Linked DNA regions of Rubrivirga marina. The protein of the gene in region 2 interacts with the protein of the main gene of each other region in a pairwise test. Links are inferred from orthologs where the notes say so. Each region holds a gene or a part of one and is shown on either strand. Other genes may lie near its edges. The genes, in order: eno and rpe.

What was found.
Region 1: the proteins of rpe (region 2) and eno interact in binary tests that used the Escherichia coli proteins (3 or more experiments, as listed by UniProt). The link is inferred for Rubrivirga marina from one-to-one orthologs.

Annotation. Positions count from the first base shown.
Region 1 is NZ_MQWD01000001.1:3,080,929-3,096,070, forward strand. Bases 4,524-7,445 are described here. They hold eno (phosphopyruvate hydratase), read right to left. Parts: upstream 6,666-7,445; coding sequence 5,382-6,665; downstream 4,524-5,381. Other genes in these bases: BSZ37_RS12930 (ROK family protein), read right to left, coding at 4,524-5,032; BSZ37_RS12935 (FtsB family cell division protein), read right to left, coding at 5,033-5,314; BSZ37_RS12945 (hypothetical protein), read right to left, coding at 6,933-7,445. In the rest of the region: BSZ37_RS12915 (patatin-like phospholipase family protein), read left to right, coding at 1-732; BSZ37_RS12920 (BON domain-containing protein), read right to left, coding at 751-1,053; BSZ37_RS12925 (putative LPS assembly protein LptD), read right to left, coding at 1,222-3,984; more of BSZ37_RS12930, read right to left, coding at 4,031-4,523; more of BSZ37_RS12945, read right to left, coding at 7,446-8,369; BSZ37_RS12950 (hypothetical protein), read right to left, coding at 8,425-9,726; BSZ37_RS12955 (hypothetical protein), read right to left, coding at 9,776-10,981; BSZ37_RS12960 (glycogen/starch synthase), read right to left, coding at 11,180-11,950; BSZ37_RS12965 (HU family DNA-binding protein), read left to right, coding at 12,068-12,382; BSZ37_RS12970 (zinc-ribbon domain-containing protein), read left to right, coding at 12,390-13,289; modA (molybdate ABC transporter substrate-binding protein), read left to right, coding at 13,286-14,008; BSZ37_RS12980 (molybdate ABC transporter permease subunit), read left to right, coding at 14,005-14,646; BSZ37_RS12985 (hypothetical protein), read left to right, coding at 14,671-15,142. UniProt on the Escherichia coli protein: Catalyzes the reversible conversion of 2-phosphoglycerate (2-PG) into phosphoenolpyruvate (PEP). It is essential for the degradation of carbohydrates via glycolysis.
Region 2 is NZ_MQWD01000001.1:339,454-354,476, reverse strand. The notes cover bases 11,957-14,759. They hold rpe (ribulose-phosphate 3-epimerase), read right to left. Parts: upstream 13,790-14,759; coding sequence 13,124-13,789; downstream 11,957-13,123. Other genes in these bases: BSZ37_RS01330 (hypothetical protein), read right to left, coding at 14,332-14,517; BSZ37_RS01335 (hypothetical protein), read right to left, coding at 13,816-14,211; BSZ37_RS01345 (hypothetical protein), read right to left, coding at 12,127-13,074; priA (replication restart helicase PriA), read right to left, coding at 11,957-12,069. In the rest of the region: BSZ37_RS01400 (PQQ-dependent sugar dehydrogenase), read left to right, coding at 1-480; BSZ37_RS01395 (sterol desaturase family protein), read left to right, coding at 518-997; BSZ37_RS01390 (hypothetical protein), read right to left, coding at 1,027-1,839; BSZ37_RS01385 (RNA polymerase sigma factor), read left to right, coding at 1,954-2,565; BSZ37_RS01380 (hypothetical protein), read right to left, coding at 2,642-3,094; BSZ37_RS01375 (hypothetical protein), read right to left, coding at 3,307-3,513; thrA (bifunctional aspartate kinase/homoserine dehydrogenase I), read left to right, coding at 3,885-6,341; BSZ37_RS01365 (homoserine kinase), read left to right, coding at 6,599-7,519; thrC (threonine synthase), read left to right, coding at 7,612-8,895; BSZ37_RS01355 (DUF202 domain-containing protein), read right to left, coding at 8,956-9,237; BSZ37_RS21745 (hypothetical protein), read right to left, coding at 9,357-9,518; more of priA, read right to left, coding at 9,607-11,956; BSZ37_RS01325 (LeuD/DmdB family oxidoreductase small subunit), read right to left, coding at 14,791-15,023. UniProt on the Escherichia coli protein: Catalyzes the reversible epimerization of D-ribulose 5-phosphate to D-xylulose 5-phosphate.

The DNA.
Region 1 (15,142 bases), 2.7 Mb from region 2 along the record:
TTCCGTCGACTCCGCAACCCGCTCTACGTCGTCGCGACGGACCTCGACTCGAGCGAGACGGTCGTGTTCGGCTCCGAGGGGGCGGACCACGTGCCGATCTCGCTCGCCGTCCAGGCCTCGACGGCACTCCCGGGGCTGTACCCGCCCGTCGAGATCGAGGGCCGCCACTACGTCGACGGCGTGCTCAACAAGACGGTCCACGCGTCGGTCGCGTTCGGCCACGGCGCGGGCCTCGTCCTGTGCGTCAACCCGATCGTCCCGGTCGACACCGCGCGGGCGGTCGCCGATGGGGCCATGCGTCGCGGCCGGCTCACGGACCGCGGGATGCCCGGCGTGATGAGCCAGACGTTCCGGACCCTAATTCGCAGCCGGATGGACACCGGCATGGCCGCCTACCGCGACCGCTACGTCGACGCCGACCTGCTCCTCTTCGAGCCGCGCCGCGACGACTACCGGATGTTCTTCACCAACGTGTTCTCGTTTGCCTCTCGGAAGGAGGTGGTCGAGCACGCCTATCGTTCGACGCTGGAGCAGCTCCGCGACCGCGCCGACGAGGTCGGTCCGGTGCTCGAGCGCCATGGCCTCCGGCTCCGCGAGCACGTCCTCGCCCGGAAGCGCTTCGACGTCTGGGAGAGCGTTGGCCTGGGGGGGGACGAGCCGCTGATGCCGTCGACGGTCGCCACGCGCGACCTCCGCGACGCCCTCGCCGACCTCGACGAGTGGCTGGGCTGAGTCGCCGAGGCGGGCGCCCTAGGCGTCCGCGATCCGGAGGTGATCGACGATCCGGCGCACGCCGGGGACGCGGCTGACGAGCCCGAGCACGTCCTCGCGCACCGCTGACGACGGGAGGGTGCCGTAGAGCGACACGGCGCCATCGTGGACGTAGACCGTCAGCCCCTTGACGGGCAGCCCGCCAGAGCGGACGCCGTCGCGGATCCGCCGCGCGACCGACTGGTCGGCCGTCGTCTTCGCCCGAGCCGCCTGGTGGCGGTCGACGAGGGCGCGGAGAGCGGGGGGGAGGCCGTAGCCGAGGACTTGGGCGCTGGCGGACAAGGGCGTGTGGGATGGGCCATCGGATCCCTCGGCAAGCGACGTGCCAGGGCGTGCGCAGCGCCGTGGTGTCGTCGATTCGGGCACGCGAGTCCCATCCCCGCTCCGTTTCGAAACGCCGGCGTTCCGTCGGTCCCGGCCGCGCCCGCCTCGGGCAGCCGGTGGTCCGACCTAGAACCCGAGGCCGCCGCCGCTGCCAAAGCCGCCCGTGCGGACCGTCGAGTTCGGCACGTCGAGGCGGAGGAAGTCGCGGAGGAACCCGCTCTTGACGTAGAGCGACACGGCGAACAGCTTCGTCACGCCGATGGGCTGCCAGTTGATCGCGAGCTCCCAACAGTGGAGGTCGCGCCGGAGCCCGAGCCGCGTCGTCGTGATCTCCATGGACGTGAGATCGACGCCGGTGCTCCCGGTCAGCGACCAGTTCTGCGTCAGCCGCGTGTTGAACTGCGACACGTCGAGCGTCGCGAGCGTCCGCCCGTCGCTGACCGCCGTCGGGGCGGTCCGGTTGATCGTGATCCCGAGGGCGACCGACCAGGGCGCTGAGTAGTCGACGTAGCCCACAGCCGCGCTCCGTGGGAGGATCGAGCTCGGGTCGTACGGGTCGCCCGGAAGCGGCGGGCTGTACACCGGACGGACGTCCGTGGCGCCCGAGCGGCGGGCCGACTGGAAGGTCCGGCTGATCTGGACGTTTGAGTTCGTGAGCCGGAGCGGCCGGCCGTTCGTCTCGAAGTACGTCACGGGCGAGGCCGTCGCCAGGGTGTCGACGGCGTAGGCTGAGAAGTTGGCGCTGCCGCTGGCGTTGAACCCGTAGGCCGTCGTCGTGAACCGCGCGGAGACGGGCCGGATGGGCTGCTGCTCCGCCGCGAAGTTGTACCCGCCCGACAAGCTCAGCGAGAGGAGCTGGTTCGTCTGGCTCCGCTCCTCGCCCGTCGAGTCGACGCGGACCGTCCGCCCCACGAACGTGTTCTGGACCGACAGGTTGAGCGCCCGCGTCGGGTCGGTCGGGATCGTCGGGTGGATCGCGTAGCGGCGCGTCCGGTTCGTGGAGTCTACCTGGACCTCCTTCACGAACCCGAACGCGGCGTAGTCGGGCTCGAACGAGAGCGACGCCTGCGGCGTGACCGTGTGGCGGATCCCGTCGAGCGCGCCGATGCGGATCGGGAAGGTCCCGTACAACTCCGTCGAGGCCGACGCGCTCAGCGCGAACCGGCGGACCGGCGTGAACCCCGGGTCGCTCGTCGTCACCACGCGGTTCAACTCGGACTCGAACGTCTGGACGACGGCCTCGTCGGCCCAGGTCTCGGTGAACGTGAGCGTCGGGCCGAACGTGAGGTTGTAGCGCGGGACCGAGAACGAGGCGTTGATCGGGACGGTCTGGACCACTTGGTAGTCGAACCGCCGCGTGTCGCAGGCCCGGTCGTCGGGGTCGGCGCAGGTCGCCTCGGCGAACGCGCTGGGGCTGAACAGCGCGTCGAGGGCGGAGACCCCGGTCGAGTCGCTGAGCGGCTGGTAGGCGAAGGCGTTCTGGGCGTTGGCGGTGTAGCTGAAGCTGATCTTCTCGTACCACCGGTCGTCGCGGCCGGAGCGGAACGGGAAGCGGCGCTGCTGCGAGAACGACACCTGCGGGAGCGTGGCCGTCGTCCGGTTGTTGGCAAAGTCCTGGAACGCCTGGACCGACGCGTTTAGCGACCGCCCGACGCTCGGCCACTGCTGAGCGTACGACACCGACGACGAGGTCGACGCCTGGAGCTGGTCGCTCACGTTGTCCGACGCCAGCCGCTGGCTGACCGACTGGAGGTTCACGCTCGCCGTGAGCCGCTGGCCCGCCGGGAACGACTGGTTGTGGCTCCACCGGAGCCCGACCGGCGTGCGCGGCGCGTAGTTCGGGTCCGTCGGCTCGCCCGTCACGATCCGCCCGTACTGGAGCCCGACCTGCCCGCTGTAGGCGTAGCGCTTGTTGTACCGGAACTGCCCGTCCAGCTGGAACGAGCCCTGCGTGCCCACCTTGCCCGTGAGCTGGGCGTCGAGGTAGTCGCTGATGGCCCAGTACCAGCCGACGTCGTCGAGAAAGATCCCGTACGCCGAGTCGCGGCCGTAGCGGAAGGGGAGGGGCCCGCTGCGCCGGCCCTCCGCCGCCGGGAAGTAGCCGAACGGGAGAATGAGCGGCATCGGCACGCCCAGCAGCTTGAGCTGGACGGGCCCCGTGAACACCCGCTCGCCGTCGACGACCTTGATCCGGCCCGCCTCGACGGCGTAGTGGGGGTGGTCGAGGTCGCACGTGGTGTAGGCCGCGTCCTGGGCGAACACGACGTGCGCGTCCTGCTGCTTGAGGATGCCGCCGAGGAGGTAGCCGTCCTCGATCTGCGTCCGCGCGCCGGTCACGCGGCCGCGGCGCGTGCGGAGGTTGTAGACGACCTCGCGGCCCGAGAACTGGCCCTCCTCGCCCTGGAACTGCGGGATGCCGACCTCGCCGGAGTCCGACGGCACACCCGACGCCCGCAGCACCTCGCGCGCCGATTCGTAGTCGACGCGGCCGGCCGAGATCTGCGCGCCCTCGTACTCTGTCTGCACGTTGCCGAAGAGCGACACCACGTCGCCCGGACCGTCCGGCTCGGCCCCGCCCCGAGGCGCCAGCGTCACGCGGAGCGAGTCGGTCGCGATGTAGCGGACGGCCCGGTCGAGTCCGCCCTCCGCGGCCGGGGCGCGGGGGACGGGCAGTGCGATGGGAGGCGCTGGGGTCTCCACCGTGTCCGGCGCCGCCCCCGTGTCGGTCCGCGGGACGACCGAGGCGGGCGGACTCGTGAGCGAGTCGGTCGGAGCGGCCAGCGTGTCCGCGACGGCGGGTGTTCCTGCCTGAGCCGTGTCGGGGACGACGACCTGGGCGCTGGCGGACGCCGCCAGCAGGAGGGCCAGAAATGGGAGGAGGCGGACCACGGGACCCGAACGGTCGCCGCGGCGGCTTCGTGCGCCCATGGCCGCGCTAGGCCGCGTCGTCGATGTGCTCGAAGACGAGGCGGGCCGCGCCGAGCATCGCCACGTCGTTGCCTCGCGTCTCCTGCACGATCTCGATCCCTTCGCAGAGCGACGGCATGGTCCAGCGCTTCATCGCGTCGCGCGCCGGGTCGAGCAGAAAGTCGCCCGCCCGCGACACGCCGCCGCCGACGACCACCTTCCGGATGTCGAGCAGGTTCACGATCGAGCCGAGGAGGACGCCCAGCTTGTGGCCGGCCCAGGTGAGGACCTCGCGCGCGGCCTCATCGCCCGCCAGCGCGGCCGCGTGGACCCGTTGGGGGGTCACGTGCTCGAGGTCGCGGCCCGACGTCGCGTAGAGGTTCGTTTCCCGGGCGAGGAGCTGATAGCGCGCGTGCCGCGAGAGGAACTTCTGCCCGAGGTAGGCCTCCAGCGCGCCCGCCACGCCGGTCCGGTCGTAGGGCCCCTCGTAGTCGATGGTCATGTGGCCGATCTCGCCCGCGGCGCCAGTCGTCCCGCGGAACAGCCGGTTGTCGACGATGATGGCCCCGCCGACGCCCGTCCCGAGCGTGACCATGATGAACGAGTCGAACGGGACGCCGGCCCCGTAGAACGCCGAGCCGAGGGCCGCCGCGTTCGCGTCGTTCTCGGCGATGATCGGGCCCCGCACCTCGATCCCCGCCTCGGCCATCCGCGGGCCGATGTGGTCGGCGAGGCGGACCCGCTCCCAACCGGGGATGTTCGGGGGCTTCGTCACCGTCGTCCGGTCCATCGACACGACGCCCGGCACGCCGACGCCGATGCCCTCGACGTGGCCGTGGGCCTCGAACCCCTGCACGACCCGCTGGACGCCCTCCACGATCCGGTCGAGCACGCGCTCTGGGCCGTGCTCGGCCTCGGTCGGCAGCGTCGCCTGTCGGACGATCCCGTCGGTCCGCTCGACGAGCGCGACCTTGAGGTTCGTCCCGCCGAGGTCGACGCCGACGGCGTATTCCGGGGTGGTCTCGGGCATCTACTCCGACGCTTCGACGCGGTAGACGCGCTCGCCGGGGCGGCGCATCCCGTACTCCTCTCGGGCCACCCGTTCGAGCGTCACGTCGTCGAGGCCGGCGTCCAGCCGGGCCTCCAACGTCTCGTTCTCTTTGGCGAGCCGCTGGTTCTCGACGGTCAGCCGGTCGAGCTCGTGGGCGTAGCTCGCCCGGCGGTACACGCTGTGGCTGTCGAAGAACGCGACCCAGAGTCCGAGCCCGATCACCCCGGCGATCAGGACGTTCCGGCGAAAGCGCTTGCTCATGGCGACGGGTGGGGGGATCCCTGAAGGTAGCGAGGACCGGCGGGGCCGCCCACCACGGTCGCCCGGTCTAGAACCGGAACGCCTCCATGCCCGGGTAGATCGCCGCGTCGCCGAGGAGCTCCTCGATGCGGAGGAGCTGGTTGTACTTGGCGAGGCGGTCGCTCCGCGAGGCCGAGCCCGTCTTGATCTGGCCGCACCCGCAGGCGACCGCGAGGTCAGCGATCGTCGTGTCCTCGGTCTCGCCCGAGCGGTGGCTCATGACCGAGGCGTAGGCGTAGCGGTGGGCGAGCTCCACGGCCTCCATCGTCTCGGTCAGGGTCCCAATCTGGTTCGGCTTGATGAGGATGGCGTTGGCCGTGTCCTCGTCGATCCCCCGCTGGAGCCGCGTCGTGTTCGTCACGAACAGGTCGTCGCCGACGAGCTGGATCTGCTCGCCGACGGCCTCGGTCAGCGCGGACCAGCCGTCCCAGTCGTTCTCGTCCATGGCGTCCTCGATCGAGATGATCGGGTACTCCTCGACCCAGCCGGCCCAGAACTCGACCATCTCCTCCGACGAGAGCTTCCGGTCCGGGTCGGACTTGTAGAAGACGTACTTCCCGTCCTCGTACATCTCCGACGCGGCGGGGTCGAGCGCGATGTAGAGGTCCTCGCCGGCCTCGTAGCCGGCCTGCTCGACGGCCTCCAGGATGACCTCAATGGCCTCCTCGTTCGAGCCGAGGTTCGGGGCGAACCCGCCCTCATCGCCGACGGCCGTCGAGTACCCCTTCTTCTTGAGGACCGCCTTGAGGTGGTGGAACACCTCGACGCCCATCCGGAGGCCCTCCGAGAACGTCTCGGCGCCGACGGGCATCACCATGAACTCCTGGAGGTCGACCGAGTTGTCGGCGTGCTTGCCGCCATTGATGATGTTCATCATGGGCACCGGGAGGCGCCGGGCGTTGGCGCCGCCGAGGTAGGCGTAGAGCGGGAGCCCGGCCACGATGGCGCCGGCGCGGGCGGCCGCCAGCGACACGCCGAGAAGCGCGTTGGCGCCCAGCTTCGACTTGTTGTCGGTCCCGTCGATCTCGAGCAGCGCGGCGTCGAGCGCCGGCTGGTCGAGCACGTCGAGGCCGATCACCTCCGCCGCCAGCGTCTCGTTGACGTTATTGACGGCCGTGAGGACGCCCTTGCCGAGGTAGACGTCGTCGTCGCCGTCGCGGAGCTCGACGGCCTCGTACTCGCCGGTCGAGGCGCCGGAGGGCACGGCTGCGCGTCCCACGGCCCCGTCGTCGGTGATCACGTCGACCTCGACGGTGGGGTTGCCCCGGCTGTCGAGGATCTGGCGGGCGTGGACGGAGGCGATGACGGACATGGCGGGTCGGGGGAGGGGAGGGCCCCAAGATACCGGCGACGCCCGCCGGAGTGCCCAACGAGCCACCGTTTCGATACGCGGAATGCGGGCCGACTCCCTCCGCCTAGGCGCCAAGGGGGGCGGGACGAGGCACCAGCAAGCGTGTGGCGTCCTGCTGTCCCGGTCTTGGACTCGTGGGGGGCGGCTGTGACAAAAAAAGCCGGCCGCCCTCCGAAGAGAACGGCCGGCGAAACGGTCCGCCTCGGTGTCGAGGCGGAGCGGGTCAGGCTAGCGGACGCGCGTCGTGCACGAGCCGTACGCCCCGAGGCTGGCCGAGACCGACTGGCCCGGGCTGAAGCCCTCGAGGAAGTACTGGTCGCGCGACGGCCCGGCCCGCTCGTAGCCGGCGGCGGCGCGGCGGGCGCTGGCCGCGATCTCCGCGCTCGAGCTTGAGGCGGCCACGTTTCGGTAGATGTCGGCGAGGCACCAGTACGCGAACCGGCCCCGGAGCGACGACGGGCGGCCGACCGACTGGGCGATCAGTCCGGCGCGGCGGTACAGGCTCGGGCCGTGGTTCGGGAAGTACTCGAGCGCCCGGTTGAAGTCGGACGACGACCCGTAGGCGCTCACGCCGCGCGAGTAGAAGAAGTCGGCGCGCTGGGCGTTCGACTGGGCGTTCGTGATGGCCCGGTTGAAGAGGTCGTTGCCCCTGCCCGACTCGCCGTCGCGGTAGGCCTGGAAGGCCAGCGCGAGGAGCGTCCGCGGGTTGTCGACCTGGCTCGTGATGACGTCGAGGCGGAGGATCTGACTCCGGATCTCGGCCACGTCCTCACCGAGCGCCTCCAATCGGTCGGGTTGCTGGAGCACGACGCCGAGGAGTTGCAAGGCCTCTTGATCCCCGATGGACCCCCCTCGGAGGTCGGCGATCAGCGCCTCGACGGCCTCGTCGGAGCCGACGGAGACGCCACCCTGCTCGGCCGGGTCGGTCTCGATGTAGTCGGCGTACTGCGTGTAGCTCTGCTGCAGCGCCGCGTCGTCGAGGGCCGCGGCGATCTGGCGGATAAACTCGGCCCGGTCCGGGTTCGGCTGCTCGGCCCCGAACTCGTCGGCTGAGGCGTTGAAGAGCTGAACGATGTACCAGTCCTCGAGGCTGTCCGGCTGGGCCTCGAACGCCCGGTTGAACGCGTCGAACTGGCGCTCGGCCGCGTCGTCGTAGTAGGCGCTGTTCTGGAAGAAGAAGAAGCCCTCGCGGAGGTCGCGGAGGTACGGGTCGTAGGCGATGTTCTGGGCCCGCATCGCCTCGACGCCGGCCGCGCGGGACGCGAGCGCCGAGTCGAGGTAGGCCACCTTCTCGGTCCGGTTGGTGGAGTCGACCTGGGCCGCGAAGTCCTCGTAGATCGAGGCCATCCGGAGGTAGTTCCGGTCGTCGGGGTCCTCGCCCGTGAACAGCGGCTCGTTCTCGAGGAGCCACGTGATGTAGGGGTAGGCCGCGCAGTAGTCCCCGTTCCGGTAGTACTCGGACCCGAGGCTGAAGTTGGCCCGCGTCGTCTCCTGGATCAGGACGTACGTGTCGGCGCAGTAGTCGCCCGGGCCGTACGCCGTCGGCGTGTCGGGCACGAACGGCGTGTCGTCGCGCGAGACGTTCCCGCCGGTCGAGGGTGGCGCGCTGCACGCGGCGAAGACGCCGAAGGCGAGGAGGAAGAGGGCGAGGCGGGTCGGTCGCATGGGCCGAGGGTGTGTCGTGTCGAGAGGGGTGAGAGTGGGGCGAGCCCCGCGGAACCTAGTCGAAGCGGCGGCGGACGAACCAGCGCTCGCCGAAGTTGAGCGTCAGCGTCCCCTTGAAGAACGTGTCACGGACGAGTACGCCCTCGGCAGAACCGCGGGTTCCGACCTCGAGCCCGAGGTCGAACCGGGCGCCGGTCAGGCGGTTTGGGACCGAGACGCCGCCGGTGAGCGCGAGCGTCGTGACGTCCTCGCCGGCCGGGGCGTAGAGCCCGTTCTCGGCGTACCCGCCGATCCGGTACGACGACCGCTGGAACACGCCCGCGCGGCGGTCCCGGCCCGCCGGCGTGATCTCGAACCCGCCGCCGACGCGGACCCGGTCGCTGAGCAGGTCGAGCCCGGTGCCCGGGTCGTAGCCGCCGACGGGCAACGAGCTGTCGAAGCCGGACCACGGCTCGTACGACGCGTCGAGCGCGGCGAGCCAACGGAGCCCCGAGAGGTAGGCCACGCCCCCGCGGACGGCGAGGGGGATCGTCACGTCGCCGTCGACGGAGAGGCTGCCGTCGGGGGCGCGGAGCGTGTCGCGGTCGAGGCTCTCGCCGAGCGTGACGGTCCGCGAGGCGTCGAGGGCCGCGGGGAGTCGGACCGAGGCGGCGACCGTGAGGGCGTCGTCGTCGGTGGCGAGGTTGCGGGCCGTGACCGCCGCGCCGAGCGTGGCGGTGATCCCGCGGAGCCGCGTCACGCGCGCCTGGCGGGTCTCGAGAAAGACGTTGTCGTCGAAGTCGGTCCGCTGGAGAAGCTCCTGCGAGCCGAACAGGACGTCGGCGGAGGCGCCGAGTTGGAGGAACGACCCGACCTTCGCGCCGACGCCGGCCGAGAGCTGCTGGAGCCCGCCGGCGCCCTCCTGGTTGAGGGTGTACGGGGCCATGTCGCCCTCGACCGAGAGCGAGTCGCGGATGGCGGCCCGGTAGTTGACGCGCGAGAAGGGGCGGTAGGCGAGCGTGACGCCGAGGCGGCCGGGGAGGAGCGGGACCCCGAGGTGGAGCGACGACAGGTCGCCCGCGGTCCCGACGCTGGCCTCGTCCGTGAGCGCGTCCTCGCCGCGGACCGTCGCGAGGCTCGCGCCCGCCGAGAACGTCGTGAGCGCCTGGTCCGACCAGAGCGCCGGGTTCGACAGGTTCACGTACGTCCCGGACCGGAGCGCCGTCGCGGCGTGGCCCAGCGCGACCGACTGGGACGACCCGAACTCGACGCGCTCGCCGAGGCCGTACAGCGAGTAGATCGAGCCGTAGTTGTTCTGCCCCTGGGCCCGCGCACCGGCGCAGACGACGAGGGCGAGGAGGAGCGCGGAGAGGCGCATGGACACGAGAGGGGTCAGAGCGGGGGACACGCGAGCGGCGCGGACGTTGCTACTCCGGCGCGGAGCCGACGAGGGTCAGCGTGAACCGCGGGCCGGGGTCGGGCTGCGACTCCGGCAGGAGGAGGGGGAAGATGTCGAGCGAGGGGATCCCCGTGACGGATCGCAACTCGTACCGCTCGAAGGCCTGCGCGGGGTCGAGGAGGAGCGCTTGCACCTGCTGTGTCAGCCCCGTCGTCGCGACGACGGTCAGCTCGCCCGAGCCATCGTACACGACGCTGTCGGAAAGCCGGACGAGCTCTTCTTCACCGTCGACCGTGCGGATGCCGTAGAGGAACGACCGGCTGGCGATCGGGCGGACGAACGCCCCGTCGCGAGCCAGCGACGCGTCCAGTGGCAGCCGGATGCGGGCCCGCGCCAGCGGGGTCGACCCGATCGGCGAGAAGTCGGCGTCGAACCGGACCGCCGCGCCGGGGCTGGCGCGGACGCCGAGCGTGCCGCTGGGCACCATCGTCGGGGCCTCGGTGGCGATTGACGAGAACACCTCGGAGAGCGGGAAGCGGACCGTGTCCTCGCCCACGACGACGCGGAGCCCGGAGCCCTCGCTGGCGAACGTGTTGAACCCGAAGACGACGCCGGGCGCCGCCACGAACGAGGCCGGCACGTCAAGCGCGAAACCCTCGAAGTCGTCGTCGAAGTCGTCGCTGAGGAGGAGGGCGGCGTTCGCGCTCACCCACGCGTCGGGCAGGTCGAACCGCCGGAGCGTGTCGGACGCGACGACGGTCGTAGTCGAGAGCACGTCGCCGGTCGCGAACAGCGTGTCGGCCGGGTAGCTCGTGTCGACCTCCCAGCTGCCCTGGATCTCGCGGAGCTCGAGCGGGAGGGCCGTCGTCGTGTCGCCGTAGGCGTAGGCGCGGTCGAGCTCGAGCCACGCGTCGGTCACGTCGCCCGCCTCGGCGTCGCCGTCGAGGGTGCTGGGCTGGAGGAGGTCGACGTAGGCGACGGCGCGGGCGTCGCCGAAGACGGGGTCCACCACGCGGCCGGCGAGCACGCGCGTCTGGATCGCCGTCGTCGTGCTGGTGGACGCGATGCCGATGGCGACCGTCGTGTCTGGGACCTCCGTGTAGGTCGTCACGGGGACCGTCCGGACGTTCGGATCGAGCTGCTCCTCGTCGATCAGGCCGAGGCCGACCCCGGCGGGGTCCTGGCAGGCGGAGAGGAGGAGGACGGCCGCGGCGGCGGCGACGGTGAATCTCACGGGGGGCGGTGTCGGTCGGGGGGACGGGGCGCCTTCCCAACGACGCCCCGCCGCGATTCGCATGAGGGCGCGCCGAAAGGGACGACGGACCTCCAGCCTAGCGAGTCTGCGAGGCGCCCGACCGGGCGGATCCTGCAAAAAAGCGACGCGGCCGGGCGTCGCTGCCCGGCCGCGTGCCGTGTGGGAGGGGCGTGGGGGCTACGCCGCGAGGGCTGGTCCGAGCGACGTGTACAGCTCGGCGGCCGTGTCGGCGACGGCCTCGGGGTCCTCGCTGAGCGTCGGCCCGGTGGGCTCGCCGTCGGCGGCGCGGTCCGAGCCGGCGTAGGCCGCGGCGTCGGCCGTGTCGAGGCCGATCTGGCGCATCGTCTTCCCGGCCCAGCCGGCCGGCAGGCCGAGGCCCTCGGCCTCCTCGGCCGTGAGCGTGTGGCTGTACCCGTCGTCGCCCTCCGGCGTGTAGACGGTCCGGACGCCCGACAGGACCTCGCTGTCGCCGAGCTCCTCCTGCAAGACGTGTGGCACGAACGAGCTGATCCAGCCGGCGGCGTGGACCACGTCGGGTCGCCAGCCGAGGTTCTCGACGGTCGAGAACGCCGCGCGCGCGAAGAAGAGGGCGCGGGCCGGGTTGTCCTCGAACACCTTCTCCGACTTCCGCTCCTGGTGGAGCCCCTTCCGCTTGAAGAAGTGGACGGAGTCCATGAAGTAGACCTGGAGCCGGATGCCCGGGATCGAGGCCACCTTCACCTTGAGGGTGTCCTTGGCGTCGCCGGCCTCGATCTCGGCACCGGACAGGCGGATGACTTCGTGGAGCCGGTTCCGGCGCTCCGACACCACGCCGTAGCGGGGCATCAGGATGCGGGGCTCGACGTCTTTGTGCTCCTGGAGCGCTTCCGGGAGGACCCGGAGAACCTGGGAGACCTCGGTGGTCTCGGAGAACGGGGCGACTTCTCCGGCGACGAACAGTACTCGCATCGATGGGGGACGGTGGGACCTCGATTCGGCGCGTGAAAACTAACTCCGTTGGGGGGGGGGCCGCCACCGTGCTCGCCGAGGCGCTCGTATCATGGTCGCTCGCCCGGCCTCCGACCCGTGACCAAAGCTCAGATCGTCGACCGTATCGCCGAGGCCACCGGCCTCACCAAACTGGAGACGGAGGCCGTGGTCGACGGGTTCATGCACACCGTCCTCGACGCCGTGTCGGAGGGCGACCGGGTCGAGCTCCGAGGATTCGGCACGTTCAAGTCCGTCGAGCGCGCGCCCCGCACGGCGCGCAACCCGCGGACCGACCAGCCCGTGCCGGTCCCGCGCCGGATGGTCCCCGTCTTCAAGCCCGCCCAGGAGTTCCGCCGCCGCGTCGAGGAGGAGGGGGCCGAGCGGCTGGTGGGTGCGGAGGACGACGCCTAGACGACCCATGCCGGCCTGCGACTCGTGTGGCGCGAGCCTCGACCCCGAGGCCACCGTCTGTGACCTGTGCGGCACGCCCGTTGCCGCGACCCCGTCGGTCTCGGCGGACCCGCCGGCCGAGTCGGTCGAGGCGGAGGGCCAGCCGCGGGCCGGAGCGGCCTGCCCCGCATGCGGCCACGTGAACCCGCCCGGGAGCCGCTTCTGCAACGCCTGTGGCGCCGACCTCCCCGTCGAAGCGCCGACCGCCACACCCGCCCCCGCGGCTCCGACGGCGGGCGAGCGGCCGTCGTCGGCCGCCGGGAAGCGCGGGCTGATGGTCGTCGGCCTCGGCGTGCTCGCCGTCGTCGCGCTCTACGGGCTGACGCTGCTCTCGCCCCGCGACGCCCCCGAGCCGGCGCCGGCCACCGAAGAGGTCGGGGAGGCCGCGCCGATTCCCGAGGGGGCCCCCCCGCTTCCGGACTCGCTCCAGGCCGCGGCCGACCGCTTCGCCGACCTGGGGACGGCAGAGGGGTGGTACGAGTCCGGCCGGTACTATCTCACGGCGGCGTTCAACACGGTCCAGACCGACCCCACGTCGAGCGTCCGCTGGGCGCGGCGGGCCATCGAGGACTTCGAGCGGAGTCTCGCGCTCGAGGAGGATCCGCAGGTCCGCGTGGCCCTCGCCGAGGCCGCGACCTTCGACCCGGCGGATCCGATGCGTCCGATCCAGGAACTCCGCACCGTCCTCGACGCGGATCCCGACAACCTCGACGCCACGTTCCTCTTGGCCGAGCGGCGCCTGATGATCGGCCGCGTCGACAGCGCACGGGTGGCGTTTGAGCGGATCGTGGAGATCGCCCCGCCCGGCGCGCCGGTTCGACAGCGGGCGGAGGCGGCGCTCGCCTCGATGGGCCCCGCCGGCGGGTGACGCGCGCCGCGCTCGGCCTCGCCGTCGCGCTTCTCGGGGGCTGCGCGCGCGACGACGGCGCCGCGCTCGTGTTCGCCGCCGCCTCCACCGTCGACGTCGTCCGACACGTCACCGAGGCGGAGACGGCCGCGGGGCGGCCCGCCTCGGTGAGCGTCGCGGCCTCCTCCGTGCTGGCCCGCCAGATCGCTCAGGGCGCCCCCGCCGACGTCTTCGTGACCGCAGATCCGGACTGGATCGACTGGCTCGTCACCCAGGGGGTGGCGCTCATCGACCGTCGTGAGGTGGCCCGTGGACGGCTCGTGGTCGTCGGCCCCGCAGACGCACCCTCGACCCGTTCCGTCGCCGACGCGCTCGCGATGGCCGAGCGGATCGCGCTCGCGGACCCGTCGCACGTGCCTGCAGGGGCCTACGCGGAGACCTCCCTCCGACGCCTCGGCGTCTGGGACGAGGTCGCGCCGCGCGTCGTGGCGGCGGGAGACGTGCGCGCCGCCGTCGCGGCCGTCGAGACCGGGACGGCGGACTGCGCCGTCGTGTACGCGTCGGACGCTCAGGCCTCGTCCCGCGTCCGGGTGCTCGCCGAGGTGCCGGAGGCGGTCACGCCGCCCATCCGCTACGAGGCGGCCCTTCTTGACCCCAGCCGCGGCCGGGCCGTCTTCGACGCGATCGTCGGAGCAGGGGACGTGTGGCGAGAGGCCGGGTTCGACCCCGCTCGCCCATGACGCCCGCCGACTGGGACGCCGTCGTGATCAGCGTGCGCGTCGCCGTCGGGGCGACGGTGTTGGCGGCCGGGCCGAGCCTCGCGCTCGGGTGGTGGCTCGCTCACCGCCGCGGCCCGTGGGCGAGCGTCGTCGAGTTCGTCGTTCTCCTGCCGCTCGTCCTTCCCCCCGTCGTCACCGGCTACGCGCTGCTGCTCGTCCTCCCGCGTGGGGTCGCGTTTACGTGGGGGGCGGGCGTCATCGCGGCAGCGATCGTCGGTCTCCCGCTGTTCGTGCAGCTCGCGCGAGCGGGCTTCGAGGCGATCGACCGCGACCTGCTGGACGCCGCCCGGGTTGACGGCGCGGGGCGGTGGGCCGTGGCCCGCGCCGTCGTCGCGCCTCTGGCGGCGCCCGCGGTCGCGGCCGGCGCCGCGCTCCACTTCGCCCGGGCCCTCGGCGAGTTCGGAGCGACGCTCGTCGTGGCCGGCAACCTCCCGGGGCGGACGCAGACGGTCCCGCTCGCGCTGTTCAGCCGGCTCAACCAGATCGGCGGCGAGGCCGCGTCGATCCGGCTCGCCGTCGTCGCCATCGTCCTCGCGGCGGTGAGCCTGGGCCTCTCCCGCGTGTTGCTCCGTCGGTGGACGATCGGGGCTGCACCGTAGCTTGGCGCGTCTGCCGCCCTCCCCATGCGCATTGCCGCCGTCGTCCTGCTGATCGCCGTCGCCAGCGGGTGCGCTGCGACCGCCCCCGCCTCGGTGGTCGCGCCGAGCCCCGCGGTGGTGGTCGCCGTCGAGCCCCCCGCGCCGCCGCCGGTCCCGGTCGCCGAGCGTCCCGAGGTGGTCGAACTCGCCCCGCTCGTCCCGCCGCCCGTCCCCGAGCGCCGCATCGAGCGGCGGTCGGTCTACGAGCAGGCGGGGGTGACCGAGTGGACCCTCGCGAACGGGCTCACGGTCGTGTATCTGCACGAGCCCAACGCCGACGTGTACCGCGCTCGCGTCCAGGCGCCGACGGGTTGGGTGTCGCTCCCAGCGTCGATGCGCAGCGTGTTCGAGGAGGGCGGCGCCGCGACGTGGGGCGGACTCCTGGCCTCAGTCGAGCCGCGGCGGCGGGTCGCCGTGGCCGAGGCTGAGACGCTGGCGGAGCTCGTCGGATCGGTCG
Region 2 (15,023 bases):
CTCCTCGCCCCGTTCGACGACACGGGCGAGGATCTCCTCTGCCTCGACCTCCACGACGACCGGGAAAGGGTCGAAGCGCGACGACTTGTGAGCGGGTTCCGCAACCCCATCGACACTGCCCTCGAAGGGGCCGAGAAACTTTACGTGGCGGAGTTCAGCGAGCCGTACGGGCTCTGGGCTGTGGAGATCAACGGTGCGGACGTCGGCCCGACGCCAGAGGACGCCATCGCCGTCGCCGTCGCGCCGAACCCGCTCCGTGGGGGGGGCGAGGTTGCTGTCACGCTCGCCGCCGCCGGCCCGGCCCGCGTCCGCCTCGTGGACGCCCTCGGGCGGACGGTCGCGACGCTCCACGACGGCCTCCTGCCGGCCGGCACCGCCCGCCTCGACGTCGAGGCGGAGGGACTGGCGGCCGGGACGTACCTCGCCGTCGTCGAGGCTGGTGGCGCGCGCGTCGTGCGTCCCCTGACGGTGGCCCGTTGAGGCCGTCCTAGCTTGGGGCCGCGCCCGCCCAGGTCCCGTGCTCCGCTTCGCCCTGCTCACGTTCGCTGCCTTCGCTGCCATGGAGGTGCTGTCGTACGTCCTCCACCGCTGGCTCCTCCACGGGCCGCTGTGGAAGATGCACCGGACGCACCACGACCCGGCGCACGGCCACGGCGACGGGCTCGAGTGGAACGACCTGTTCGCCGTCGCCTGGGGCGCCCTCTCGGTCGGGCTGATCTGGGCCGGCCGCGCCGACCCGCTGGCGAGCACGGCGTTCCCGCTCGGCGTCGGGATCGCCGTCTACGGCGTGCTCTACTTCGTGCTCCACGACCTCTACGCCCACGGCCGGCTCGGGCCGAGGAAGACCGGCGTGCCGGCGGCGCAGGCGATCAAGCGGGCCCACGGCCGGCACCACCAGTCGCTCTCCAAGGACGGCCAGGAGCCGTACGGCCTCTTTTTGTTTCCGCCGTCGATGGGCCGGCGGTTCGAGCGGAAGCGGGACCGCCCGCCTCGGTGAGCCGCCCGAGGCGGGCGCGGTGGGAGGGGTCATCGCGCAGCGGTGACGACGGCCCGGAGTCCCCCCTCGTGCGGGCGTACCGCGACGGAGGCGACTTCGCCGTTCGCCCGCGTCCACGTCGAGACGACGGCCCCGCCGGCGTCCGCCTCCGCGACGCGGGCCCACCCGTCCTCGCGGAGGACGGCCGCGAGGTGATCGGTGAGGTCCGCGACGGTCTGCGGACCGCGCGTCTCGATCCGGATCGTCGCGGCGTCGAGCCCTCCGCTCCCAGCCGACCGATAGCCCTCGAGGCGCTGGCCGGCGAGGACGTGGCCTGGCGGCGGAGCAAACGAGGGGAGCTCGATGTGAGTCCTCGGCCGGTCGGCCGGGTCGCACCTGGAGCCATAGTTGGAGGCCGTCACGTATGACCCGCCGGCCTGCCGGGCCGAGAACGTGACCTCCGCCGACCGGCTGCCGCCCTTCCAGCACAACTGGAACTCACGCGGGGTCGGGCGCTGGTCGAGGGACCACCCGCCGGGGAGCGCGGCGGCATAGGCATCCGCCGCGGCCTCGGGATCGAGCGGCAGCCGGCCGAACGCGATGGCGCCCGTCCTCGCGTCCGACTGCGAGGGCAGGAGGGCCTCCGTATCCGTGGCGAAGCCCCCCAGGATCACGGCGTCGGCGGGGAGGAGGGAGCGGTCGGCCCCGTCTGGGGCCCGGCCTGTAACGAACACCATGTCGCTCTCTGGCGAGAACGTCCCCACGACAGCTTGGAGGACTTCGGCGGCCAGGGCCTCGTCGATGGGCTCCTGGGCGGCCACCGGTGGGACGAGAAAGGCGAGGGCGAGAACGTGGCGGATCATGGCGGATCTGTGGTGGGATTGAAGGCCAGGATAGCGATCTCAGCGGACAAGGTTCGAGACAGGAGGAAGCGCCTGCCTGCTGGCGGTAGCTTGGGGGCGCCTCCTGCCCCTGCCATGTCCGAGCCGTCGTCTGCCCCCCCGTCCGCCTCCTCCGAGGAGGACCGCGCGACGGTCCAAGAGGCCCTCGCCGGCGACCAGCGGGCCTACGAGCGACTCGTCGACAAGTACCAGGGCCCGCTCCGACGGCACGTCGGGAAGATGGTCCGCGACCAGCAGCAGGTCGACGATCTCGTGCAGGAGGCGTTCGTCAAGGCCTTCGGGAGCATCGAGAGCTACAACCCGGACTACGCGTTCTCGACGTGGCTCTACCGGATCACGACGAACCACACGATCGACTACATCCGGAAGAAGAAGCTCCCGACGCGCTCGATCGACAAGCCGATCCAGACGCGCGACGGCGAGCTCCAAATGGAACTGCCCGACTCGACGTACCGCCCAGACAAGGCCGTCGTCCGCGACCAGCGCAACGCGATCCTCCGCGAGGCCATCGAGGCCCTCCCGCCGAAGTACCACCGCGTGATCGTCATGCGGCATCAGGAGGAGATGACCTACGACGAGATCGCGGCGGAGCTCGACCTCCCGCTCGGGACCGTCAAGGCCCACATCTTCCGGGCCCGCGCGCTCCTCAACAAGACGCTCCGCGACCGCCGCGACGAACTCGAGTAGGCCCGCCTCGGGGGTCCGCTCGCAGTAGAGACACGATGCGCCGCGTCCCCACTGCGGGTCGAGGACGTGCCGAGCGTTAGCAGGAGATCGGCGTCCCGTCGGTCGACATCTGGATGTCGTCGGGGCCCGGGCCCGTGATGACGGCCTGGACGTAGAGGTCGAGGTCGCCCGGGTCGCCACTGTCCATGTCGTACTCGGCGTCGACGCCGATGAGGCGGGCGCATCCGGCCCCGGTGTCGGTAAAGGCGTACTGGCCGTTCTGCGTCGCGTAGACGCCGAGGTCGTCGGCGACGTAACCGAGGCGGGTGAACGTGAGCTCGGCGAAGCCCTCGCCCGCCTCGGGCCCGTCGAAGACGGGCGACTTGAGGCTCCAGGCCTGCGCCTCGGCCGCGATCCGGACGGCCTCGTTGGTCATGGCGTCGAGCCTCGACTTGCGCTCGTTCTCGTCGAAGGCCTCGATCCCAATGACGACCGCGAGGCCGACGATGACGACGGTGAGGACGAGGAGGAGGAGTTGCTGCTGTCCCATGGGTGCAGGGGGAAAGGAGTCGCCCGGCCCCTAAGCGAACCCCGTGCCTGCGCGCGCGAGGGTGCTCCACGCGCACCCGCCCGTGGGATTGGTGGCGGGGGATGGTGAGTCACCGTCCCACCTCGTCGGCCCAAACACGGCCGTGGCGGGCGGCCGAGATCCGCACGGGCGGTTCATTTTCTCCGGCCGACGGGTCGTCGGGGGGCGTCCCGTTACGGCTCGGGGGGCCGGCCGACGCGGCAGAGGGCGTCGACTTGGACGAGGAGCCGCGCGAGGTCGTCGCGGACGCGGCGGAGACCGGCGCCGAACGACGGGCTGGGGAACGGGCTCGACTGCTGGCTCGCCTCCAGCCGGCCCACGCGGGCGGCCACGTCGCGGAGCGATGCGGACAGATCCTTGAGGACCCGGATGCGGTCCATGATGGGGGGACGGGTCGAGTCGCGAACGTACGCGACCGGGCGGTCTGCTTTGAACGGAGCCCCGAATTGGACCCCGAGCGTACCGAGGGAGCGGTCTTTTTTCCGAGTTGGAAGCGCTTCGGGGCTGCGGCGGCGGCTCGGTTTGGTTGCCCGAACCGGGGCGCCCCGCTAGCTTCCGCGGTATGCCGGTCACGTCCCCACCTCGCCGCCGCCCGGCTCGCACGACCGCGGGCCCCTGCGCGACGGCGATTACGCGAACGCTCGGCCCCTGGGGGGCGGAGCGTCGCCGGTGATCGGAGCCGCCACTCGGCGCTCGTCTCACTCGGTCCGCCCGCCTCCCCTCCGGAGCGCGGGCGTTTTTCGTCTCGCCCATGCCGTCTTCTCCCCACGTCTCCAAGTTCGGGGGCACCTCCGTCGCCACGCCCGACCGGATCCGCCGCGTCGTCGAGCTCGTCGCGGCCACGCCGGCCGAGGGTCGGAAGGTCGTCGTCGTGTCCGCCCTCGGCGGCACGACGGACGACCTCCTCGCCGCGCTCGACGCCGCGCTCGCCCGCGACGGCCACCAGGCCGCCGTCGACGCCGTCCGTCAGCGGCATGAGGCCGCGGCCGACGCGCTCGCCGCGCCCGAAGACCGCATGGCGCTCCAGGCGACGCTGGACGCCCGCCTCGGGGAGCTCACGGAGCTCCTCGACGGCGTCTCGCTCCTGCGCGAGGCCACGGACCGGACGCGCGACGCCGTCCTCGCCACCGGCGAGCGGCTCTCGGCCCCGATCGTGGCCGCCGCCTTCCGCGCCGCCGGGCACGCCGCGACGGCTCTCGACGCCGCCGGCCTCATCCGCACCGACAGCCGATTCGGTAGCGCCACCGTCGACCACGACACGACGCGCCGGCTCACGCAGGGCGTGGTCGGCGATCTCCCCGCGGGCGAGGTCGCCGTCGTCACGGGCTTTATCGGCTCGACGGCGACCGGCGTCACGACGACGCTCGGCCGGTCCGGCTCCGACTACACGGCGACGATCCTGGCCGCGGCGCTCGACGCCGCCGAGTGCGTCATCTGGACCGACGTGGCCGGCGTCTACACGGCCGACCCGCGGCTCGTGCCGGAGGCCGTCCCGCTCCCGCGCCTGAGCTACCGCGAGGCCGCCGAGCTGGCCTACTTCGGCGCCCAGGTCCTCCACCCGCGGACGATGCTCCCCGTCGAGCGGGCCGGCATCCCGATCCTCATCAAGAGCACCCTCGACCCGAACGAGGCCGGCACGCTCATCTCCGACGAGACCGACGCGCTGGACCTCCGCGTCAAGGCGATCTCGTCGGTCCGCGACGTGGCCATCGTGATGGTCGAGGGCGGCGGGATCCAGGCCGTGCTCGGCGTCGGCGCGCGGCTGTTCGAGGCGCTCTCGGGCGCCGGCGTCAACGTCCGGATGACGAGCCAGGCGTCGAGCGAGCAGAGCGTCTGCTTCGTGGTCGACGGCGACCACGCCGAGGACGCCGTCGCCGCGCTCCAGGACGCGTTCGCGGTGGAGCTGGAGCGGGGCGACCTCCGCCAGATCTACGCGATCCCCGGCTGCGCCGTCGTGTCGGCGGTGGGGGAGGGGATGCGGCACCAGCCCGGGCTGGCGGGCCGCCTGTTCGCCACGCTCGGGCGCGCCGGCGTCAACGTGCTGGCGATCGCGCAGGGAGCGGCCGAGACCAACATCTCGCTCGTCGTCCGGCAGGAGGACGTCCGGGCGGCGCTCCAGGCGCTCCACGAGGCGTTCCCTCTCCGCCGCGCGCGCGTCCACGTCGTCGTGATCGGGACGGGGACGGTCGGGCGGAAGCTCGTCGAGATCCTCGACGCCCATGCGCCGATCCTGATGGAGCAGGACCGGATCCACATGCGGCTGGTCGGGCTGGCGAACTCGCGCAAGATGGCGTGGGACGCGGGCGGCCTCCCGCTCTCGGTCCAGATCCTCGACGGCGACGCCGAGGCGGCCGACCTCGACGCGCTCGACGAGAAGCTCCTCGCCGGCGGCCTCGAACGGCGGATCGTGGTCGACGCGACGGCCTCGGAGGCCGTGGCCCGGCGCTACGTGACGTGGCTCGAGAACGGCGTCGGCGTCGTCACGCCGAACAAGAAGGCCAACACGCTCGACATGGCGTACTACCGCCAGCTCCGCGAGGCCGCCGGCCGGCGCGAGGTGAGCTACCACTACGAGACGACGGTCATGGCCGGCCTCCCGGTCGTGTTCACGGTCCGCGACCTCCTCCGCTCGGGCGACCGGATCGACCACGTCGAGGGCGTGTTCTCGGGGACGCTCGCGTTCCTGTTCAACCAGCTCGCGGACGGCGCGTCGTTCTCGGAGGCCGTCCGCGAAGCGAAGGCGCGGGGGCTCACCGAGCCCGACCCCCGCGACGACCTGACAGGCGAGGACGTGGCGCGAAAGCTCCTCATCCTGGCGCGCGAGACGGGCCGCGAGGTCGAGCGCGCCGACCTCGAGGTCGAATCGCTCGTCCCGCCCGAGCTGGCGGACGTCTCGGTCGAGGCGTTCATGGACGGCCTGGAGGGCCTCGACGCGGCGTGGGCCGAGCGCGTGGCTGCCGCCGAGGCCGAGGGCAAGCGGCTCGCCTACGTCGGCCAGATCACGGACGACGGCCTGAGCGTCGGCGTCCGGGCGGTCGGAGCCGAGTCGCCGTTCGCGCGCTCGCGGGGGACCGACAACGTGATCCTCATCCAGTCGGCGCGGTATCACGAGACGCCGCTCGTGGTCCAGGGCCCCGGCGCCGGCCCCGACGTGACCGCCGCCGGCCTCCTGGCCGACCTCGTCAAGGCCGCCGAGCTCATGCCGTAGCGCGCGTCGGTCGATCTTCCATCGTCCCGTTTCCCCCTCCGCCCATCCCGTGTCATCCTGAGCGGAGGCCGCAGGTCGGAGTCGAAGGATCTCTGGCGAGCACCGCGGCCGGGCAGCGCTCCCGGCGTGAGCTTGAGACCTGGTCGCACTAGAGACCCTTCGACTCGCTCCGCTCGCTCACGATGACGCCAGGGGCCGCCGCGACTCAATTTCCCGACTCCCCCCGCCTCGGTGCCGAGGCGGACCGACCCGACCCCATGCCCGACTCTGTCACCGCCTTCGGACCGGCCTCGCTGTCCAACCTCGGCCCGGGCTTCGACGCGCTCGGCCTGTGTGTGACCGGCCTCGGCGACCACGTCGAGGCGTGGCGGACCGACGCACCGGGCGTCACGATCGAGGGTCCGCCGTCGATCCCGACCGACCCCGAGAAGAACACGGCCGGCCGCGCGGCGCTCCACGTCCTCCGCACGTCGGGCGCCGAGGGCGGCGTGGGGCTGCGGATCGAGAAGGGCGTGCCGCTGGGGTCCGGCGTCGGCGGGTCGGCGGCGAGCGCGGTGGCGGGCGCGTGGGCGGCGAACGCCGTGCTCGGGAGCCCCTTCGACAAGCCCGGGCTCGTGGACGCCGTCCTCGAGGGCGAGTTCGCGGCGTCGGGGAGCTACCACGGCGACAACGTGCTGCCGGCCCTGTTCGGCGGGCTCGTGCTCACGTCGCCGTCGGACCCGCGCGCCTACCGGCGCCTCGCGTTGCCCGAGGCGCCGCCGATCGCCGTGATCGTGCCGCATGTGGAGGTCCTGACTCGGCAGGCGCGGGCCGTGCTTCCCGGGACGGTGCCGCACAAGGATGCCTCGGCGCAGGCGGCGGAGCTGGCGTTCCTCCTCGCGGCGCTCCTGGAGGGCGACTGGGCTGAGGTCGGCACGCACCTCATGCGTGACCGGCTCGCCGAGCCGCACCGGGCGACGCTCGTGCCGGTGTACCGCGCCGTGAAGGCCGCGGCGCTCGACGCGGGCGCGGCCGGCTGCGCGCTCACGGGCTCCGGCCCCGCCATGTTCGCCATCCCCTCCGACGGCGCCGACGCCGACGCGATCCTCACAGCGATGGTCGACGCCAGCCGTGAGGGGGCCATCGACGCCCACGGCTGGGTGGCCGAGGTCGACACGGAGGGCGTCCGCACGATCTGATCCTCGCCCCGTCCGCCTCGGCCCTTCGGCTTCGCTCAGGAGAGCCGTCGAGGCGGAGGGACCCGCGCCCGCACCTTCCCCCGACCGACCCGATGAGCGCTCCCCTCTACGTCAGCACGCGCGGCGGCGCCGATCCCGTCCCGTTCCGCGAGGCCCTCTTGGACGGGCTCGCGCCCGACGGCGGGCTCTACGTCCCCACCCACGTCCCCGCCCTCCCGGCCGGCTGGCAGAGCGCGACGGCGCTGGCGGACCTCGGCGGGCGCGTCCTCGCCGAGTGGCTCCCCGAGGTGGACCGCCTCGACGCGCTCGTGATGGACGCGCTCTCGTTCCCGATCCCACTCGTCCCGCTGCGGGGCGGCGGGTGGGACGGCGTCCACGTCCTCGAGCTGTTCCACGGGCCGACGCTCTCGTTCAAGGACGTCGGCGCGCGGACGATGGCGCGGTTGATGGGCGCGGCCCTCGGCGGCGAGCCGGTCACGATCCTCGCCGCGACCTCGGGCGACACGGGCAGCGCCGTCGCTTCCGGTTTCGAGGGCGTCGAGGGCGTCCGCGTGGTGCTGCTCTACCCGATGGGACAGGTGAGCGCGGTCCAGGAGCGGCAGCTCATCGTGGAGCGCGACAACGTCCAGGCCCTCGCCGTCGAGGGCACGTTCGACGACTGCCAGCGGCTCGTGAAGCAGGCGTTCTCGGAGGCCCGGCCCGCGAAGGGCCGGCTGTCATCGGCCAATTCGATCAACATCGGGCGGCTGCTGCCGCAGACGCTGTACTACCTCTGGGCGGGCCGCGAGCTGGCCGTCGCTGGCGCCGAGGGCCCGCCGGCGTTCGTGGTGCCGAGCGGCAACCTTGGCAACCTCACGGCCGGGACGCTCGCGATGCGCGGCGGGCTGGACGTGGCCGGCTTCCTCGCGGCCCACAACGCCAACGACGGCTTCCCGCGCTTCCTCGACGGCGGCGACCCGCCCGCCGGCGACTCCGTGCGGACGCTCTCGAACGCGATGGACGTCGGCGTTCCGAGCAATCTCGAACGCCTCCGGTCGCTGTTTTCGGACGATCAGCTCCGGTCGCTCGTCCGCGGCGAGGCCGTGACGGATGAGGAGACGACGGCCTCGATGCGCCGCGTCCACGACGAGACGGGCTACCTCGCCGACCCGCACACGGCGGTCGGGCTGGAGGCCGCCCGACGGGCCCGGGGGCGGGGCGAGGCGGGGCCGATGATCGTCCTGTCGACGGCGCACCCGGCCAAGTTTCCGGAGGCCGTCGAGGCCGCGGCCGGCGTCGCGCCCGAGGCGCCCGAGCGCCTGGCGTCGCTGTGGGACGCGCCCGTATCGGTCGAGACGATCCCTTCGACGCTCGACGCCCTCCGCGCGCACCTTTAGCTAGCCCCTCCCACCTCGGCGGCTCTCCTGAGCGAAGCCGAAGGGCCGAGGCGGGCCGGGTCAGACGGTGCCGATCTGCCGGAGCCGGTGCCGGACGCGGAGGTACCGCATGGCACCCATCACCGTGACGACGGCGGCCAGCGGGATCGCCGTCCACCCCACGAGGATCGCCCAGGCCGTGTCGATAAAGTGGAGCAGCGTGACGCCGCCGGCCAGTAGTGCGAGCGCGGTGCGGAGGTACGCCAAGAGCGTCCGCTCGTTGGCGAGGACGGTCCGGTCGAGCGCGAGCTGGTCGCGGAGTGTGAGGTCGTCCTCGGGGACCTGGGAATAGGGGGCGGTCATGGGCGCGGTCCGTCAGCGGAGGCCCGGCGGCGGGTTCTGCCGGAGCCGCCGCCCCACGACGACCAGGACGTCGGCGATGGCGACGAGCCCGAGGAGCCGAGCGAGGAGGCCGAAGACGGTCACCGGGCCACGGGCGTCGCACCGTCGGCCGGGCCGGTCACCTCGTCGACCTCGGTGGTCGAGGGGTCCCCGCCGCCCGACGCGTTGACGATCGACACGACGACGACGGCACCGAGCCCGAGGGCGGCGAGGAGGAGGACGATCCAGAAGCGGCGGGTCATGGCAGAAGGGGCGGCTGCCACTCCAAAGGCCGCGCGGCCCTGCTGGTTTCGTCCCCGCCCACGCTCCAGGCTTTCCCCACCGGGTCGCTCAGTACAGCCCCACCGGGTCCACGTCGAGGTTCACGCGGTGACCGGACGGCGTCTTGACGCGTCCCTCGGCCGTTCGCACCAGCGACGCCAGCACCGAGGCGGGCAGGGAGCGGGGTGCCTTCACGAGAAGGTGGACGCGCCACCACCGCTTGACGCGGCCGACGAACGCCGGCACCGGGCCGAGGACCTCGACACCGGCCACCCGGCCCGCCTCGGTGCGGAGCGCGGCGCCCCAGCGGTCGGCGAGCGCAAACGTCGAGCCCTCATGCGGTCCCTTGACCTCCACGCCGACGAGCCGGCCGTAGGGCGGGTACCCGAGCGCCATCCGCTCGCCGAGCTCGCCGAGGGCGAAGCCGTGGAAGTCGTGGCGGAGGGCGAACTGGAGGGCCGGGTGCTCGGGGTTGCGGGTCTGGAGGAGCACCTCGCCCGGGAGGTCGTGGCGCCCCGCTCGCCCGGCGACCTGCGCCAGCAACTGGAACGTCCGCTCGGCGGCGCGGAAGTCGGGGAGGAGCATCCCCGTATCCGCCTCGACCACGCCGACGAGCGTGACGCGCGGGAAGTCGAGGCCCTTCGCCACCATCTGCGTGCCGAGCAGGACGTCGGCGTCGCCGCGGCCGAACCGGTCGAGGATCTTGCGGTGCGCGCCCTTCCGGCTCGTCGTGTCGAGGTCCATCCGCAGCACGCGGGCCTCCGGGAAGACCTCCTCGATCTCCTCCTCGACGCGCTGCGTGCCGCTCCCGAGAAGCGCCAGCGCCGGGCTCCCGCACGACGGGCACGGGCGCGGAATCCGCTCGGCCCGGCCGCAGTAGTGGCACCGGAGGTTGTGCGACGCCTTGTGGACCGTCAGCGAGACGGCGCAGTCGCGGCACGCCGGCGTCCAGCCGCAGTCGTCGCAGGTGAGGACGGGGGCGTAGCCGCGGCGGTTCTGGAGGAGGATCGTCTGCTCGCCCTTCGCCAGCCGCGCCGTGATCGCCTCGCGGAGGTCGTGCGACAGCGCGCCCTTGAGCCGGCGGATCTGGCGCTCGCGGGTGAGGTCGATCACCCGGACCGGCGGCAGCGGCGCCGGCTGGCGCGTCGTCCCGTCGGGGCCGCGGACGGGCACGCGCTCGGGCATCTCGAGCCGGGTGTACTTCTCCGCGTTCGCGTTCGCGACCGTCTCCATCGACGGCGTCGCGCTGCCGAGGACGCAGACGGCGCCGGCCCGGTACGCCCGCATCACGGCCACGTCGCGCGCGTGGTAGCGCGGGGCCGGGTCGAACTGCTTGTAGCTCGCCTCGTGCTCCTCGTCCACCACGACGAGCCCGAGATCCCCGACCGGCGCGAACACGGCGCTCCGCGGCCCGATGACGATGGGGTAGACGCCGTCGCGGATCCGCGTCCAGGCGTCGAGCCGCTCGCCGGGGCTCATCCGGCTGTGGAGCACGGCGACGCGGTCGCCGAAGTGGGCCCGGAAGCGGCGGACCGTCTGCGGCGTGAGCGCGATCTCGGGGACGAGGACGATGGCGCTCTTTCCACGGTCGAGCGCCTCGCGGAGCGCGCGGAGGTAGACCTCCGTTTTCCCGCTCCCCGTGACGCCGTGGAGGAGGAACGTCTCGGCGCGCGCGGTCTGAATGGCGCCGACGATGGCTTCGAGCGCCGCCGTCTGTGCCGGGTGGAGGTCGAGCGGCGCCGCGGGCGGCACGGCCTCGACGTCCATCCCATCGGCCCTTCGCTCGACCTCGGCGTCGAACGCCTCGACGAGCCCGTGCGTCTCGAGGCTCTTGACGGTCGAGGAACTGGCGCCCGTCGCCGCGAGCGCCTCCGCCTGGAGGACGACCTCGCCCGCCTCGGCGAGCCAGTCGAGGAGCGCGCGCTGCTTCGCGCCGCGGACCTCGGCGTCCTCCGCGCCGTCGCCGAGGCGAAGGTGGCGGGCCGTCTTGGCGGTCACGCTCGCGTCCTGGACCTCGTGCTCGACTTCGAGCACGCCGGCGGCCTCCATCCGTCGGAGGAGGTTCTGGGGGACCGTCTTCCGGTTGAGGACCTCGGCGAGAGCCGCCACGGGGAGGCCCGTCCCGTTCCTCTCGTGGAGCGCGCGGAGGATGGCGCGGCCCCGCTTTTCGTCCCAGGCGTCGGGCGGGGCGAGCGCGCGGGCGACGCGCCGGCTCTCGACCTCGGTCCCGCTCGGGAGCGCGGCCTTGACGGCCTCGCCCCACGCGCAGAGGTAGTACTCGGCGACCCACCGCGTGAGCGCCAGCAGGTCGGGCGGGAGCGCCGGACGCGCGTCGAGGACGTCATGGAGCGGCTTGAGCCCGTCGGTGCCCCCGTCGACCCGCTCGGCGACGACGCCGGTGATTTGGCGCCGCCCGAACGGGACGAGCACGCGGGCGCCGGGGACCGCCTCGGCGGCCATCTCGTCCGGCACGCGGTACGTGTACACGCCGTCGACGGACGTGAGCGGGACGACGTGGGCGAGCGCGGCCATGCCACAAGCTACCGAGGCTGGCAAACCGACTCGCCCCGCCTCGGTGCCGAGGCGGGCCTAGCTGCAGCGGCCGTCGCTCCAGTCCTGGTGGCCACGGCCGGGCTGGCAGCGCGTCTGTCGGCCGGCGGCCACGAGCTCCCACGTCGGGCCGTAGGGCGCGTACGTCAGCCGGAGCCGCTCGTCGCGGACCGAGTCGTCGCGGAGGCCGAGGGCCGTCACCAGGACGGTCGCCTCGTACGACGTCTCCTCAAGCGCCTCGATGCGGACCTCGTCGGCGTCGTAGCGGCGGGCGAGGGCCTCAGCAGCGACCTCGGGCGTCGAGGCCGCGTTGTAGTCGGCGAGGAGGTCGTCGGCCGGGGCGAAGGGGCCGAGCGCGGCGGGGTCGGTCGGCGGGGTGGGCTCCGTCGATCGGGGCGAGGAGACCGCGCTGGACGCCGGGCCGTCGGGGAGGCGGCGGAGGTCGGCGACGAACTCCGCGGCTTCCTCCAGCGAGAGCGGTCGGCAGCCCCCCTGCGTGTCGCTGAGGAAGAGGATCCCGGCCCCGTCGAGCTCCACGAACTCCGACACGATCGTCCCGACGCCCCAGACCTGGGCGCTCGTCCCACGCGGGTCGTCGCCGGCCTTGTACAGGCGGATCGTTCGGCCGAGATCGCGGATCGTCACCGCGGTCGAGACGATCGGGTACTCCGGTCCGCCGAGACCCTCGTTCGCGCCCGAGACCTCGAAGCAGGCGCCATCGGCGCGGCGGTAGCCGAGGGCATAGTTCCCGAACCGGCCGTCGCTGTCGGCCGCGAACCGGTCGAGCGCAAACGCGCCGACGTCGCCCGGCACGAGCGCGGGGAACGGGAGCCCCCGGAGCGACGCCCGCTGATCGGAGGTCAACCCGTCGAGGCCGGCCTCCTCGACCGGAGGCGGCTCGTAGGGATCAGGGTCGTACGGGTCGTTGGCCGAGGGCGGGCCGGCGCAGGCGGAGAGCACGACGAAGGCGGCGAGAAGGCGGCGCATGGCGAGGGGCGGGTGGGAGCGGACCTACGCGCGGCGCGGCGCGAGGTGCCTACGCCCGGAGAGCCGTCGCCTGGCGGAACGCGGTCACATTGGCCGCCACGTCGCCGCGGAAGACGGCGCTCCCGGCGACGACGACTTCCGCCCCGGCCTCGACGATCCTGCGAACGTTGTCGGGTGCGATCCCGCCGTCGACCTCGATGACGGCCCGGCTCCGGCGCCGGTCGAGCAGGTGGCGACAGCGGCGGACCTTGTCGACGGACCCCTCGATGAACGCCTGCCCGCCGAAGCCGGGGTTGACCGTCATGACGAGGACGAGGTCGAGGTCGGGCGCGATCTCCTCCAGCGTCTCCAGCGGCGTCGCCGGGTTGAGGGCCACGCCGGCCCGGCAGCCGAGGGCGTGGATGGCCTGGACCGTCCGGTGGAGGTGCGGGCACGCCTCCTGGTGGACCGTGATGGTGGCCGCGCCCGCCTCGGCGAAGGCGTCGAGGTAGCGGTCCGGGTCCTCGATCATGAGGTGGACGTCGAACGGCGTGCCGGTCTCGTCGGCGAGGGCGCGGAGACCGCGCATGACGGGCGCCCCGAACGAGATGTTCGGCACGAAGTGGCCGTCCATCACGTCGATGTGGAGCCAGTCGGCGCCGGCGTCGAGGGCCTCGCGGGCGTGCGCCTCGAGGCGGCCGAAGTCGGCGGCGAGGACGGAGGCGGCGAGGATCACGAGAGCGAGGGCGGTGCGTTCAGAAGCTAGCCCGACCGCTGCGCGCGCCACCGAAAGAAGGCGGCGGCCGCGCCGGCCAGCGCCACCGCGAACGACTGGAACAGCGGCACCGCGAGCGGCGCCGACGCGCTCCGAGGCCCGGGCGCGACCACGAACGCCATGACGTACAGCCCGACGGCGAAGAACACGGCCAGCACCAGCCCGCCGAGCACGGCCGCCTCGGCCTGGACGGTGCCCGCGGCCCACCGGGCCAGCGCCACGAACACCACGTAGGGCAGCAGCGAGATCATCACGACGGCCGCGACCGACTGCCACGGCCGCTCGCCGGCCGTCGCGAACACGACCCCGGCCGTGAGAACGACGGCCGCGGTGGCGACGAAGCGGGTGAGGCGGGCGAGGTCGCCGGGTTGGGGGGCGGTCACAGACAGGGACGGGGCGGGCCCAGAAGCTAGGCCCGCCCCGCGTGCGGTCTCTCCGAAGTCGCCGGCCGGCGGGGGAAGTCGCTGGCAGGCAGAGAGACCGCTCTTGAGTGTATCGGCTGCTTAGGCCTCTTTCCCAAGCGGCGAGTGGCCGCACTCGGTGCAGCGGTACTCGCCGCGGAGCGTGTTGGTGTACCAGGGCGTCGTGCGGCCGCAGTGGGCGCACTCGCCCCAGTACGAGGCGTGTCGGATCTGGGCCGCAGCGAAGAGGCCTTCGAAAAGGGTCGGGAAGCGGAGGCGGAACGTCATGGCCGTCGGGGTTGTGGGGGGAGGCGAATCAACCCCTCGGCCGGCCGGATGTTGATCGTTGGATCCACCGGAAGCGCTTGCCCCACAATCGCTTAACAACAAAGCGCTTCCCGAACCGCTTCCGTCCTACACGGGGCGATGCGGCCTTCACGCCGGCCGCTCGGGGCCCTCACGGTCCGTCCTCCGGACCGTCACGCTTCCCGAACAGACGGGCGCCTCCACCCCCGCCTCGACGCCGAGGCGGGGGGGGGCCGCCGCGGCGCCGCGACGGGGTCAGGCCGGGATGAGGCCCTGCTGGCGGGCGTACTCGAACACGCCGCCGGCCTCCAGAATCCCCGCCACGTCGCCGAGCGGCTGGAGCGCCCAGCTCTCGCCCGTCGTCACGTTCGTGAGCGTCCCGGCCTTCGTGTCGAGCTCGACCTCGTCGCCGGTCCTCACTTTGTCGTTCAGCGTCTCGGGCGTCTCGAACGGGGCCAGGAAGCCGCCGTCGACCGAGTTGCGGTAGA